Regions from separate parts of the Variovorax sp. CCNWLW186 genome, predicted to be linked through region 2. Evidence: predicted binding sites of a transcription regulator. Region 2 holds the regulator's gene; each other region holds the start of a gene.
What was found. Region 2 encodes HrcA, which represses chaperone genes, less so after heat shock. Its sites were predicted from a motif close to TTAGCACTCNNNNNNNNNGAGTGCTAA; they were not measured.
Positions count from the first base shown of each region.

Region 1: a site for HrcA is predicted at 2,345-2,371, ahead of V9K97_RS05905 (co-chaperone GroES). Genes of this name have one in related genera too.
Region 3: a site for HrcA is predicted at 2,290-2,316, ahead of rpoH (RNA polymerase sigma factor RpoH). Genes of this name have one in related genera too.

Region 1 covers NZ_JBBCBO010000003.1:345,175-349,683, reverse strand. The annotation lists gene V9K97_RS05915 (TonB-dependent siderophore receptor) at 1-1,539, shown strand, start outside; gene V9K97_RS05910 (DUF4198 domain-containing protein) at 1,539-2,285, shown strand; gene V9K97_RS05905 (co-chaperone GroES) at 2,454-2,744, shown strand; gene groL (chaperonin GroEL) at 2,775-4,427, shown strand; gene xylB (xylulokinase) at 4,499-4,509, opposite strand, start outside.
Region 2 covers NZ_JBBCBO010000014.1:114,514-119,022, reverse strand. The annotation lists gene recN (DNA repair protein RecN) at 1-623, opposite strand, end outside; gene V9K97_RS17890 (NAD kinase) at 625-1,536, opposite strand; gene hrcA (heat-inducible transcriptional repressor HrcA) at 1,565-2,572, shown strand; tRNA gene V9K97_RS17880 (tRNA-Ile) at 2,605-2,681, shown strand; tRNA gene V9K97_RS17875 (tRNA-Arg) at 2,745-2,821, shown strand; gene V9K97_RS17870 (hypothetical protein) at 2,872-3,135, opposite strand; gene V9K97_RS17865 (hypothetical protein) at 3,327-3,776, shown strand; gene greB (transcription elongation factor GreB) at 3,919-4,497, shown strand.
Region 3 covers NZ_JBBCBO010000007.1:14,410-18,918, reverse strand. The annotation lists gene V9K97_RS10540 (SCO family protein) at 1-401, shown strand, start outside; gene V9K97_RS10535 (DNA alkylation repair protein) at 421-1,263, shown strand; gene rpoH (RNA polymerase sigma factor RpoH) at 1,320-2,261, opposite strand; gene V9K97_RS10525 (SIR2 family protein) at 2,977-4,152, shown strand; gene V9K97_RS10520 (ATP-binding protein) at 4,149-4,509, shown strand, end outside.

The sequences.
Region 1 (4,509 bases), on a different contig from region 2:
GGCAGCCAGGGCCTGCGCCGCAGCACGCTGGACAGCACCGGCGCGCTGGGCCGCAGCGTGGCCTACCGCCTGAACATGGCGGTGGAGGAAGGCGACAGCCGCAGTGATCTGCTGAGCAACCGGCGCACCCTGGTGGCGCCGGCGCTGACCTGGGTGATCGATGACAAGACGGTGCTCAACTACGAGTCCGAGTTCCTGCGTTCGAAGACGCCGCTGGACCGCGGGCTGATCAACGTGCGCGGCGTGCTCGGCACCCTGCCCCGCGACCGCGTGCTCAACGAGCCCGGCGACGGCAACATGACGCTCACCAGCAATACGCACCAGCTCACGCTGGACCGCCAGTTGTCGGACAACTGGCGCGCGCGCGTGGGTGCGAGCTACAAGGAAAGCACCTCTTCCGGCAACTACACCGAAGCGACATCGCTCGCGGCCGACAACCGGACGCTGAACCGCCGCGCCACCTGGCGCCAGCTGCCGTCGCGCGACACCTCCTTCCAGGCGGAACTGGAAGGAAAGTTCACGACCGGCACCTTGGGCCACACGCTGCTCATCGGCGTGGAAGCCTCCAGGCTGTGGATGAACACCGAGATCCTTCGCTCCGGGAGCTACCCGATCGATATCTACCAGCCGGTGTATGGAAAGCCCCAGCCGCCGCTCACGTCGCTCACCTCCAGTACAGACGAGCACCAGCGCGCGAGCGCCGTTTTCGTGCAGGACCAGATCAGCCTTTCGCCGCAATGGAAGCTGCTGGTGGGCGCCCGCTACGACCATTACAGGCAGAGCATCGAGGACCGTGTCGCAAACCGCAACAGCGCCCAGAAGCACGATGCCGTTTCGCCGCGCGCCGGCCTGACCTATCTGCCGAACGACTGGAGCTCCTGGTATGTGTCTGCCGGCAAGTCGTTTCGCGGCAACAGCGGCACCGACAAGAACGGCCGCGCATTCGATCCGCAGCACTCCACCGCCCTCGAGGCCGGCGTGAAGCTGCAGACCCGGGACCAGCGCCTGGGCGCCAATTTCGCCGTGTTCGACATCAAGAAGACGAACGTGCTGACGGCCAGCGACACGCCCGGCTTTTCCGTGGCCGCCGGCGAAGTCAAGAGCAGCGGCTTCGAAGCCGACGTCTATGGCCAGATCGACAAGAACTGGCGGGTGAGCGGAAATTTCGCCTACGTCGACGCCCGCATCTCCAAAGACGCCACGCTGGCGGCCGGCACACGCATCACGAACATTCCGAGGACCAGTGCCGGCCTGTTTGCCATTCGCGAAGATGCGCTGGCCAACGGCAGCCGCTATGGCGTGGGCGCCGGCATCAACTACGTCGGCAACCGCTCGGGCAACAACGCCGACACCTACGCCCTGCCGGCCTACACCACCGTCAAGCTGGTGAGCTACTGGCAAATCAACAAGACCGCGCGCGTGTCGATCGACGTGCACAACCTGTTCAACAAGAACTTCTACACCGCCTCTTGGGGCAATTTGTACGTGATCCCAGGTGCGAAACGCAGTGTCGTCGCCAGCCTGAAACTGGACCTCTGATGAACAAACCGCACCGAATTGCCGCCCTGGCCACCCTCGCGGCGGCGGCCGTACTCTGCTCGGCCGGCGCGCAGGCGCACGGCATCTGGTTTGCCCAGCGCTCCGGCGAACTCGCGCTGATCTACGGCGAAGGCGCCGACGATCTGGACACGGTCAAGCGGCAGCCGCTGATCGCCGCCGTCACCGCCTACGACGCGTCCGCGAACCCCGTATCGACGGCACTGGACGTGAGCGGGCGCCTGCTGGTGGTGGACACCAAGGAGAAACCCGCCATCGTCGCAGCCGTGCTCGACAACGGCACCTGGAGCAAGACGCCGGAAGGCAAATGGCTCAAGAAGGGCAAGGACGAAGTTCCGGGCGCGCTCACCAGCGGCCACAACCTCAAATACGCGGTGCATCTGCGCAGCCCGCTGCGCGGTGCTTTGCCGCCGTTGCCAGGGCACACGCTGCAGATCGTCCCGGTCGATTCCACGCTGCCCGAAAAGCTCGGCCAAGACCTGCGCCTGCGCGTGCTCTACAAAGGAAAACCCGTGGCGGGCGCCCTGGTGCTGGCCGACTTCGTCAACGATCCCGACGCGAAGCCGATCGAAAGCGGCGCCGACGGCACCGTGGTCATCAAGGTGCGCAACCAGGGGCTGAACGTCATCACCGCCGTGCTGTCGACGCCGCCGGCAGATCCTGCGAAGACCGACAAGGTGGAGCACCTGGCGTCGCTCTCCTTCGTGCTTGCGCACGCGCCGGAATAGGCGAGCGGGGCCGACGGCTGCGCCCCGGGGCCTTGAAACTCCACCGATTGCCCTTATGATTAGCACTCGCTGCTGACGAGTGCTAACAAGCCTCGATTCCAGCCGATGGGCCGCCGGTCTCCCCGCCCGGCGCCCGACCACAACCCCGTTTCTTATCCAGGAGATGCAATGAAACTTCGTCCTTTGGCCGATCGCGTGATCGTCAAGCGTGTTGACAGCGAAACCAAGACCGCCTCCGGCATCGTCATTCCCGACGCAGCCGCCGAAAAGCCCGACCAGGGTGAAGTCCTGGCCGTGGGCCCGGGCAAGCGCAACGACAAGGGCGAACTGACCGCACTGACCGTCAAGGTCGGCGATCGCGTCCTGTTCGGCAAGTACAGCGGCCAGACCGTCAAGGTCGGTGGCGACGAACTGCTGGTCATGAAGGAAGACGACCTGTTCGCAGTCGTCGATAAGTAATCCATCCATCCCCTTTCGGAGAAATAAAACATGGCAGCAAAAGACGTAGTCTTCGGCGGTGAAGCCCGCGCACGCATGGTCGAGGGTGTCAACATCCTCGCCAACGCAGTCAAGGTGACCCTGGGCCCCAAGGGCCGCAACGTGGTGCTCGAGCGCTCGTTCGGCGCCCCCACCGTCACCAAGGACGGTGTGTCGGTCGCCAAGGAAATCGAACTCAAGGACAAGCTCCAGAACATGGGCGCCCAGCTCGTGAAGGAAGTGGCCTCGAAGACCAGCGACAACGCTGGTGACGGCACCACCACCGCCACGGTTCTGGCTCAAGCCATCGTTCGCGAAGGCTTCAAGTACGTGGCCGCCGGCATCAACCCGATGGACCTGAAGCGCGGCATCGACAAGGCCGTCACGGCGCTGGTCGAAGAGCTGAAGAAGGCTTCGAAGCCCACCACCACGTCGAAGGAAATCGCACAAGTCGGCTCGATCTCGGCCAACAGCGACGAAACCATCGGCAAGCTCATCGCTGACGCGATGGACAAGGTCGGCAAGGAAGGCGTGATCACTGTCGAAGACGGCAAGTCGCTCGAAAGCGAACTCGACGTCGTCGAAGGCATGCAGTTCGACCGCGGCTACCTGTCGCCCTACTTCATCAACAACCCCGAGAAGCAATCGGCGCTGCTCGACAACCCGTTCGTGCTGCTGTTCGACAAGAAGATCAGCAACATCCGCGATCTGCTCCCCACGCTGGAACAAGTTGCCAAGGCTGGCCGTCCCCTGCTGATCATTGCCGAAGAAGTCGAAGGCGAAGCCCTGGCTACGCTGGTGGTGAACACGATCCGCGGCATCCTGAAGGTCGTGGCTGTCAAGGCTCCTGGCTTCGGCGACCGCCGCAAGGCCATGCTGGAAGACATCGCCATCCTGACGGGCGGCAAGGTCATCGCTGAAGAAGTGGGCCTCACGCTCGAAAAGGTGACGCTGGCCGACCTGGGCCAAGCCAAGCGCATCGAAGTGGGCAAGGAAAACACCATCATCATCGACGGCGCCGGCGCTGCTGCCGACATCGAAGCCCGCGTGAAGCAAGTGCGCGTGCAGATCGAAGAAGCCACGAGCGACTACGACCGTGAAAAGCTGCAAGAGCGCGTGGCCAAGCTGGCCGGCGGTGTTGCGGTGATCAAGGTTGGCGCCGCCACCGAAGTCGAAATGAAGGAAAAGAAGGCTCGCGTCGAAGACGCCCTGCACGCCACACGCGCTGCAGTGGAAGAAGGCGTTGTGGCTGGCGGCGGCGTGGCTCTGCTGCGTGCCAAGCAAGCCGTGGGCGACCGCGTGAAGGGCGACAACGCCGACCAGGACGCCGGTATCAAGCTGGTGCTCAAGGCGATCGAAGCGCCCCTGCGCGAAATCGTGAACAACGCCGGCGGCGAAGCCTCGGTGGTGGTGAACGCTGTGTTGGCCGGCAAGGGCAACTACGGCTTCAACGCTGCGAACGACACGTACGGCGACATGCTCGAGCTGGGCATTCTGGACCCGACCAAGGTGACCCGCACCGCGCTGCAGAACGCAGCATCGGTTGCTTCGCTGCTGCTGACGACCGAAGCCATGGTCGCCGACGCACCGAAGGAAGAAGCCGGTGCCGGCGGCGGCATGCCCGACATGGGCGGCATGGGTGGTATGGGCGGCATGGGCATGTAATGCCCGGCTGAGCTCTGCTCACCAAAACAAAAAGGGCCGCGCAAGCGGCCCTTTTTTATTGCGCGGTACGTTTATCGAAATT
Region 2 (4,509 bases):
GAGAGCTCTTCCCACTCGCCTTCGGCGGGCGCCAGCTTCATCACTTCGGCAATCTGCCATTGCAGCCGTTCGCGCTCGCGCTGCAGAGAATCCTGCGCGGAGCGCGCATTGTCGAGCGCCGAGATCGCCTGCCGCCAGCCGTGCCAGGCTGCGTCGAGCGCATCGGTGCGCACGCCGGCATAGGCGTCGAGCAGGCCGCGCACGGCCTCGGGGCGCGTCAGGCTTTGCCATGCATGCTGGCCGTGAATGTCGAGCAGGCGGTCGCCGAGCTCCCGCAATTGCGTGGCCGTGGCCGGGCTGCCGTTGATCCAGCCGCGGCTGCGGCCTTGCAGGTCCACCGTGCGGCGCAGCAGCAGAGCGTCGCCGGATTCGAATCCGCCTTCGTCGAGCCAGGCCGCGAAGGCCGGGTCGGCATCGAATTCAGCGCTCACGTCGAGGCGCTCGGCGCCCTCGCGCACCGCGCCTGCATCGGCGCGATTGCCCAGCGCCAGCTGAAGCGCGTCGATCAATATGGATTTGCCCGCGCCGGTTTCGCCGGTGAGCACCGTAAAACCGGCGGACAGGTCGAGTTCGAGTGATCGCACGATCACGAAGTCGCGCAGTGCGATGCGTCGCAGCGCCATCTCAGGAGCCCCCTTCGTTCCAATGTAGTTTCTTGCGCAGCGTGTCGAAATAGCTCCAGCCGCGCGGGTGCAGAAAGCGAACCCGGAAGTCGGAGCGCCGCACCACCACCCGGTCGCCAATGGCGAGCGAAGCCAAGGACTGCATGTCGAAATTGGCGCTGGCGCCGCGCCCCGACACCAGTTCGATCACGATCTCGTCGGCGTCGGGCAGCAGCACCGGGCGGTTCGACAAGGTGTGCGGTGCAATGGGCACCAGCACCCAGCCCGGCACCGCCGGGTGCAGCAGCGGCCCGCCGGCCGACAGCGCATACGCCGTCGAGCCCGTGGGAGACGCAATGATCAGCCCGTCGGCGCGCTGGTTGGCCACGAAGTGCCGGCCCACGGAAACCCGCAACTCGACCATGCCCGAGGTGGAGTCGCGGTTCACCACCACATCGTTCATTGCCAGCGCGTCGAAAACCGACACACCGTCGCGCATGACCTGCGCATGCATGAGACTGCGGTGGTCTTCTTCGTATTCGCCGGCCAGCATGGGAATCAGCGTGGCCTGGTAGTTGTCGAGCGGAATGTCGGTGATGAAGCCGAGCCGGCCGCGGTTGATGCCGATCAGCGGAATGCCGTAGCACGCCAGTTGCCGGCCAATGCCCAGCATGGTGCCGTCGCCCCCGACCACCAGGCCCAGGTCGCAGCGCTGCCCGATTTCTTCTACGCTCAGCGCCTCGTAGCGGCCGCCTGCGATGGCGTCCGCAGCGGCCTCTGCAGCAGCGGATTTTTCGACGAAAACAGTGCACCCTTGCGATTCAAGGAAGGCGCCGATATCTTCCATGACGCCGTCGCGCGCGTCCGCTTGCGCCCGGGCGCCTGAAGCCTGGTATTTGCCGATCAGGGCGACGTTGCGAAAGCGGGAAGTCATGTACAAATTACAACACTAAAATCTTGCAATGCTGGACGACCGTGCCAAGTTGCTCCTCAAGACTTTGGTGGAGCGTTACATCGCCGAAGGCCAACCGGTCGGGTCGCGGACTTTGTCGCGCGCGCCGGGGCTGGACCTTTCGCCCGCGACCATCCGCAACGTCATGTCGGACCTCGAGGCGCTGGGGCTGATTGCAAGCCCGCACACCTCCGCCGGCCGCATTCCCACGGCCCGTGGCTACCGGCTTTTCGTCGACACCATGCTCACTGCCGAGCGCGAGCAGATGAGCGCGCCGAGCCTGGCGCCCGACCAGCCGCAGAAGGTGATAGCCAACGCGGCCAGCCTGCTGTCCAACCTGTCGCAGTTCGTGGGCGTCGTCATGGCGCCTCGGCGGGCGTCAGTGTTCAAGCAGATCGAGTTCCTGAAGCTTTCCGAGCGGCGGCTGCTGGTGATCATCGTCTCGCCGGACGGCGACGTGCAAAACCGCGTGATCTTTCCCGAGGCCGACTATTCGCAGTCGCAACTGGTCGAGGCGTCGAACTACATCAACGCCCACTATGCGGGGCTGACCATCGAGCAGGTGCGCGACCGTCTCCAGTCCGAGGTCGAAAAGCTGCGCGGCGAGATTGCGGCGCTGATGCAGGCGGCCGTCAAGGTCAGCTCCGAGGTGCTTACCGAAGCGCAGGAAGACGACGTTGTGATCTCCGGCGAGCGCAACCTGCTCTCGGTGACCGACTTCTCCAGCGACATGGGCCAGCTGCGCCGCGCCTTCGAACTGTTCGAGCAAAAGGCGCAGCTCATGCGGTTGCTCGACGTGTCGAGCAAGGCAGAGGGCGTGCGCATCTTCATCGGCGGCGAGAGCCAGGTGGTGCCGATCGAAGAGCTTTCCATCGTCAGCGCCAACTACGAGGTCGATGGGCAGGTCGTGGGCACCCTGGGCGTCATCGGCCCGACGCGCATGCCTTACGAGCGCATGATCCAGATCGTCGACATCACCTCGCGCCTGGTCAGCAACGCGCTGAGCCACCGTAAGTAAGGCGCACGGCGAATAGAATCGGGGTCTCTCGTGGGCCGTTAGCTCAGTTGGTTAGAGCAGCGGACTCATAATCCGTTGGTCGATGGTTCAAGCCCATCACGGCCTACCACTTGCATTCATTTCTCAGCTGGTCCGGTTTGGGCCAAAAATGGATGCTATAATCGATAGCTGTGCGGCTGTAGCTCAGTTGGATAGAGTACTTGGCTACGAACCAAGGGGTCGTGGGTTCAATTCCTGCCAGCCGCACCACTCTCTTAAAGGGTTAGGACATCAACGTGTCCTAACCCTTTTTCTTTTGCCTATCGGCATGCCAGAGAGGGCCCCCCAGGCAAGGTGGTCACATCGATGGGATCGCTGCCGATGCTTGTGGCAAACCACCGAAAGGTGTTCGTCCGGTTGTCGCCGCGGCCCGTGGTCCGCACGAACAGATAACCCGAGGTTGCATTGCCCAACCCGTCGACCGGAATGCCCGCGGCCCGCAGCGCCGCGACTTCGGCGCTGGCGCTCATACCGTAGGGCAACTGCAACGTGATGGTCGCGTTATGAATGACCTGAGTGACCATTGCTTCCCACCAGAGTCCATAGAGCTCGGAGCTTCTCTCCCGTTCAACTCATCAGTAGCAAGCCTCGGGAATTAAGAATGTGACTTATTTCACGTGAAGACGAAAATGTTAACGTTTATCGATACCGTAACAATTAGTCCGTAAGACATAGGTCGAACCCTGCCGGCCGGGGAAACGGCTTAGAGTGAATCATGGGTACTCACGCAAAAAGACTCGCATTTCCGCTCCTTTTCTTGCTGTCCTTGGCCACAGGTTCGGTCTGGGCAGGAAAGATCACCTGCATTCCGGGCGCAAACAGCGGAACCGCCTCGTCCCTCAATTCGATCCGCAGGATTTCAATCGACGAGCACTCGCGCACCGTCAACATGGACGTCGTTCGCTCCAGGACGAAAGACACGGAAACCATGGGCAAGCTGAGAGCGGACCTGGTGAACATGGAAGAAAGCCAGTCCGGTGAGCCCGTCTATGTCTTCAACTCCATCCCGACGGTCGGGGTCGAAACCACGAGCCTCTTCAAACTCTTCAAGACAACGGAGTGGCGCCTGATGAGCGCCGGCGTGACATTCGTGAACAAGGTGCCCGTGCTGCGCGCCGTCGAACAAAGCGTGGTTTTCGACTGCAAGCGCTCCGACCTGGGGTGAAGCAAGCCGGCCCGGTACGCAAGGCCTCGCCCCCAAGGATCGGGGCACAATATGTTGAACGGGCGACTCAGGAGTTCGCCGCACTTCATCATGAAGGCCTGCAATGAAAGTTGCGGGCCTTTTTAAATTCGGAGGTTTTGCCTTGAGCAAAGCATTCACCAAGGAAACCGACGCCGACGAAGACGACGACGGCGGCGAAAGCGCCGGCCCGGCGCTGCCCAGCGGAAGCAAGAACTACATCACGCCAGCGGGATATGCCCGGCTGCGCGACGAATTGCTGCAATTGATGGACGAAGAGCGCCCCAAGGTCGTCGAGGCGGTGCATTGGGCGGCCAAGAATGGCGACCGCTCGGAGAATGGCGATTACCTCTACGGCAAAAAGCGCCTGCGAGAAATCGATCGGCGCATTCGCTTTCTGACCAAGCGGCTGGAGATTGCCGAGGTGACCGACCCCTCGGTGCACCACGGCAGCGATCAGGTTTTCTTTGGCGCCACGGTGCGCTATGCCGATGAAACCGGCGACGAACGCAGCGTGACCATCCTGGGCATCGACGAAGCGGACAGCGCCCAATCGCAAGTCAGCTGGATTTCGCCTATCGCGAGGGCCTTGCTCAAGTCACGCGAGGGCGACGTGGTGAAGCTCGTGACGCCGGGCGGCACGCATGAGGTCGAGTTGCTGTCTGTGAGCTATCCCGCTCCGGGTTCAGGCACTGCGGCGTAAGCGCGCCGCTGC
Region 3 (4,509 bases), on a different contig from region 2:
TGTTCTTCGGCTACGCGCAGTGCCCCGATGTGTGCCCCACCACCATGACCGAAATGGCCCAGGTCAAGCAGCAGCTCGGTAGCGACGGCGACAAGCTGCAGGTGGTGTTCGTCACGGTCGATCCGGCGCGCGACACGCCCGAAGTGCTCAAGGCCTACATGGGGGCGTTCGACCCGGCCTTCGTCGCGCTGATTCCCACGCCCGAGCAGCTCGCCGCGGTCGCCAAGGACTTCAAGGTCTACTACAAGAAGGTCGAGGGCAAGACCCCGACCAGCTACTCGATGGACCATTCGGCGGCCAGCTTCGTCTACGACACCGAAGGCCGCGTGCGCCTCTACGCACGCTACGGCACCGGCGTGGCGCCGATGGTGTCCGACGTGAAGGCGCTGCTCAAGGCCTGAACGGGCATTGAACCAGCCGATGGACGCTGCCGTTGTTGCCTTCGCCCCGGTCGATCACCTGAAGACGCGCAAGGGCGCGTTCCGCATCGCGCTCATTCCGCCCGAAGTGCTGCGCGCACTGAACGACGGGTTGCTCGAGACCGTCAATCTCAACGAATTCCTGGCGCTGGGGCTGCCGCAGTTGGCGCGCAGCGTGGCGGGCCATATCGGCCTGGATCCGGCAAGCGAGCGGCTGGTCGACACGCTCGCGATGCTCGGCGCCTTCAAACCGATGCAGCGGCACGGCCACATTGCGCGTGCGCTCTACGACCTGGCGGCGCTGAATGCCGAGCGCGATGCTGTCGCGCACCGGCTGGCCACGCACGCCAGCGACGTGGCGCGCTGCTGGGCCGCACAGTGGGTGGCGCTTTCCGGGTTGCCGCTGGCGGCGCAGCTGCAGGCGGTGCGCCGCTTTGCCGCCGACTCGCACTTCGGCGTGCGCGAAATCGCCTGGATGGCGGTGCGCGAAGCCGTCATCGGCTCGCTCGACGAATCGCTGGTGCTGCTGCAGCCCTGGGCAGCCGATGCCGACCCGAACATCCGCCGCTTTGCCAGCGAGCTCACGCGCCCGCGCGGCGTGTGGTGCGCGCAGATCGAGGCGCTCAAGGCCGAGCCCTGGCGCGCGCTACCGCTCATCGAGCCGCTGCGCGCCGACCCCAGCCGCTATGTGCAGAACTCGGTGGCCAACTGGCTCAACGACGCGAGCAAGACCCAGCCGGAGTGGGTCGACCGGCTCTGCACGCGCTGGACCGACGAGTCGGACACGCCGGCAACCCGGTACATCGCCAAGCGGGCGCTGCGAACGCTTTCTAAGCAGGCGTGAATGAATGAAAAAGCCCGGCATGGCCGCGCTTTTTTAGTCGAAGAGCCGAGCGAGGCTTACGCGTAGTCGGCCAGCGCCTTCTTCATCTTCTTCATGGCCGCGACTTCGATCTGGCGAATGCGCTCGGCGCTCACGCCGTACACCGCTGCCAGGTCGTGCAGCGTCATGCCGCCCGAACCGTCGTCGTTGACCTTGAGCCAGCGCTCTTCCACGATGCGGCGGCTGCGTTCGTCCAGCGCCTCGAGCGCCGTGGCGATGCCGTCGCTCGAGAGCCGGTCGCGCTGCTGCGATTCGAGCAGGGCGGTCGGTTCCTGCGTGGCGTCGGCCAGGTAGGCGATCGGGCCGAAGGCTTCATCGCCGTCGTCCGACGGACCCGGATCGAGCAGTACGTCGCCGCCCGACAGGCGGGTTTCCATTTCGAGCACTTCTTCGGGCTTGACGTTGAGCCGGGTCGCCATTTGCGACACCTCGTCGGGGCTCAGCGTGTCGCGGTGCGTGCCGTTGTCGGCCGCGGCCGAGTCGGCCTTGAAGCCCTGCTTCATCGAGCGCAGGTTGAAGAACAGCTTGCGCTGGGCCTTGGTCGTCGCGACCTTGACCATGCGCCAGTTCTTCAGGATGTACTCGTGAATCTCGGCCTTGATCCAATGCATGGCGTAGCTCACCAGCCGCACGCCCTGGTCGGGGTCGAAGCGCTTCACGGCCTTCATGAGGCCGACGTTGCCCTCCTGGATCAGGTCGCCGTGAGGCAGCCCGTAACCCAGGTATTGGCGCGAAATGGACACCACGAGGCGCAGGTGCGAGAGGATCAGCGCACCGGCCGCTTCGAGGTCGTTGTGGTCGCGCAAACGGCGTGCGAAGCCCTGCTCTTCTTCGAGCGTGAGCATCGGCAGGCGGTTGGCGGCCGAAATATAAGCATCCAGGTTGCCCAGCGGCGGCACCATCGACCATGGATTGGCGACGGCGAGCTGGTTGGCAGAGGCTCCAGACAGCGTGGTCATCAGGGGAAACTCCTTTGTATTGGGCATATTAGCACTCGATTAGAGGGAGTGCTAAGCCAAGGGTTCCCCCTAAGTTTCTATCGGGTCGATAGCCAAAGCTGTCGGTGTCGATTCTCACTGACTCTCGAACTCTTCTCACTGACTTCTGAATTGAGATCGCCGTTCAGTGGGCGTGAGAGCCGCCGATGGGGGGAGCGCATAGGACGGTTTTCTGGGCACGCAAGTTCCCGGCTATCACGATCTGTGAATTTATCCAGTGTTTTGCGCGAAAAGAGGAATCGGCTTGCCAGCGCCTGCTTGCCGAATGGTCAACGTGCACACACCCGCCTGCAGAACCTTGGCGGTGCTAGCCCTCAGCTCTCATTCGTGCGTGGAGGGCGGCCGTCCGTCTGCCTGCAGCCGAAGGCGGCGCAAAGCTCGCGTCGAACTCAACGCAGCTCCTCCGGAGGTCGAGGAGGGGGGCGTCGCACCGCTAACAGTTGATGCTGGAAGATCCGAATGACGCAGCGGCTCACCGCTCAAAGCAAAGCCTATCTGCATCGGCCGATACATCTTCATCCTTCATACCTGCACGGACCAAATGCACAGGAGAGGCAAGAGTTAACCCCGATTGACCGCTTGGAAAAATGTAAATAGCGTGATTAAACGGTAATTTCTTGCAACACGCCAGTCTGCTTGCCTTCCTTCTAATCTTGCTTGTTAAATCGAAAAATCTATGGAAAACGCGGCCCACAATCCAGATCAACATATGTTTGGGTTTAGGCAGCTCGCCACAAATGGCCGAAAGAAGATTGGGATATTGTTGGGTGCGGGCGCTCCGGTGAGTATTAATGTTGGTACTCATGGCAACTGGCAGCCGCTTATACCTAATATTGCGGGTCTCGAAAAGCTCGTTCTAGACGGGTTGAAAAAAGAACAGTCAGCGGTTTATTTGGAAATAAAAAAAACACTTCCGAACCCCAATCTCGAAAAGGTGCTTTCTAGGATTCGTATGCTGGCGGAAGTGACCGGTGACGGGAGTCTGTTTGATTTTACGAGCAAGAATTTTACAGAGCTTTCCGAGGCCGTATGCAACGTCATACGAGAGGTGGTATCGAAGGAACTTCCGGCCGCCGCGAATCCTTATTCGGAACTTGTGTCATGGATCAACGGGGTAACCAGAAGATTTGGCGTCGAAATATTTACGACCAATTATGATCTTCTGATGGAAAGCGCGTTGGAACGTGCGAAGACGCCATATTTTGATGGATTTAGCGGATCGAAAAATGCTTTCTTCGATCCATCAAGTATCTCTAAAAATGATCTGCCGGCAAGATGGGTGCGTTTATGGAAACTACACGGATCAATTGGTTGGGAGGCCACTGGTGAAGGTGAAGTCGTGCGAGTTCCTAATTCTAAAAATGCCAATATGGTGTATCCATCTCATATTAAGTATGACCAAACTCAAGCGGCGCCATTTTCGTCGCTGTTCGAGCGCCTGAAGAGTTTTGTGCTGGAGCCAGATGTATTTATTATGAGCACTGGATTTTCCTTTGCAGATGCCCATATCTCATCGAAATTACTTGAGTGTCTGCTGGCGAATCCAACTGCGGCACTATTTGCATTTCAATTCGGAACACTGGAAACGGAATCATATGCTAAGGGGTTAGCGCTGAAATGCCCCGGAATCAGCGTGTTTTGTAGTGACGGTGCAATAATCAACGGAGTGGAGGCGAAATGGAAAATCGGCAATCCGCCCACGAAACATTGGCATGAAATAAGAGCTGAGTATTTCAGAGACGGAAATTTTTTGCTCGGCGATTTCAAAAGGCTTGCTCGATTTCTCGCAACGGCGGGAAGCGATATCGCTCAAGAAGAAATTTCTAGTAGCGCAACCGAGGCGACGGTATGACGCAACCGACCTTTTTGGGAGTCGTAAGCGCTGTTTCGAGCTCTTCAGTAGTTGTCGAGCTTGCGGCCTCAGTTGAGTCTGGAATTGTGGTTCTCGAGGGCAGAAATTACAGAATCGGGCAAGTGGGAAGTTTTGTAAAAATCCCATTGGGCTATAACCAATTGTATGGAGTAATCGCAGAATCTAGTGAATCATCGAAAATCGACGATGACGCGAAAATGTCCGCTGAGCGTAAATGGATTAAAGTTGAATTGGTGGGCGAAGCGGTCGGGATGTCTTTTGATCGTGGGATCAGCGAGTATCCCAGTATCGGAGATCAGGTGCATTTCGTCGTCGACAGCGATTTAAAGCGGATTT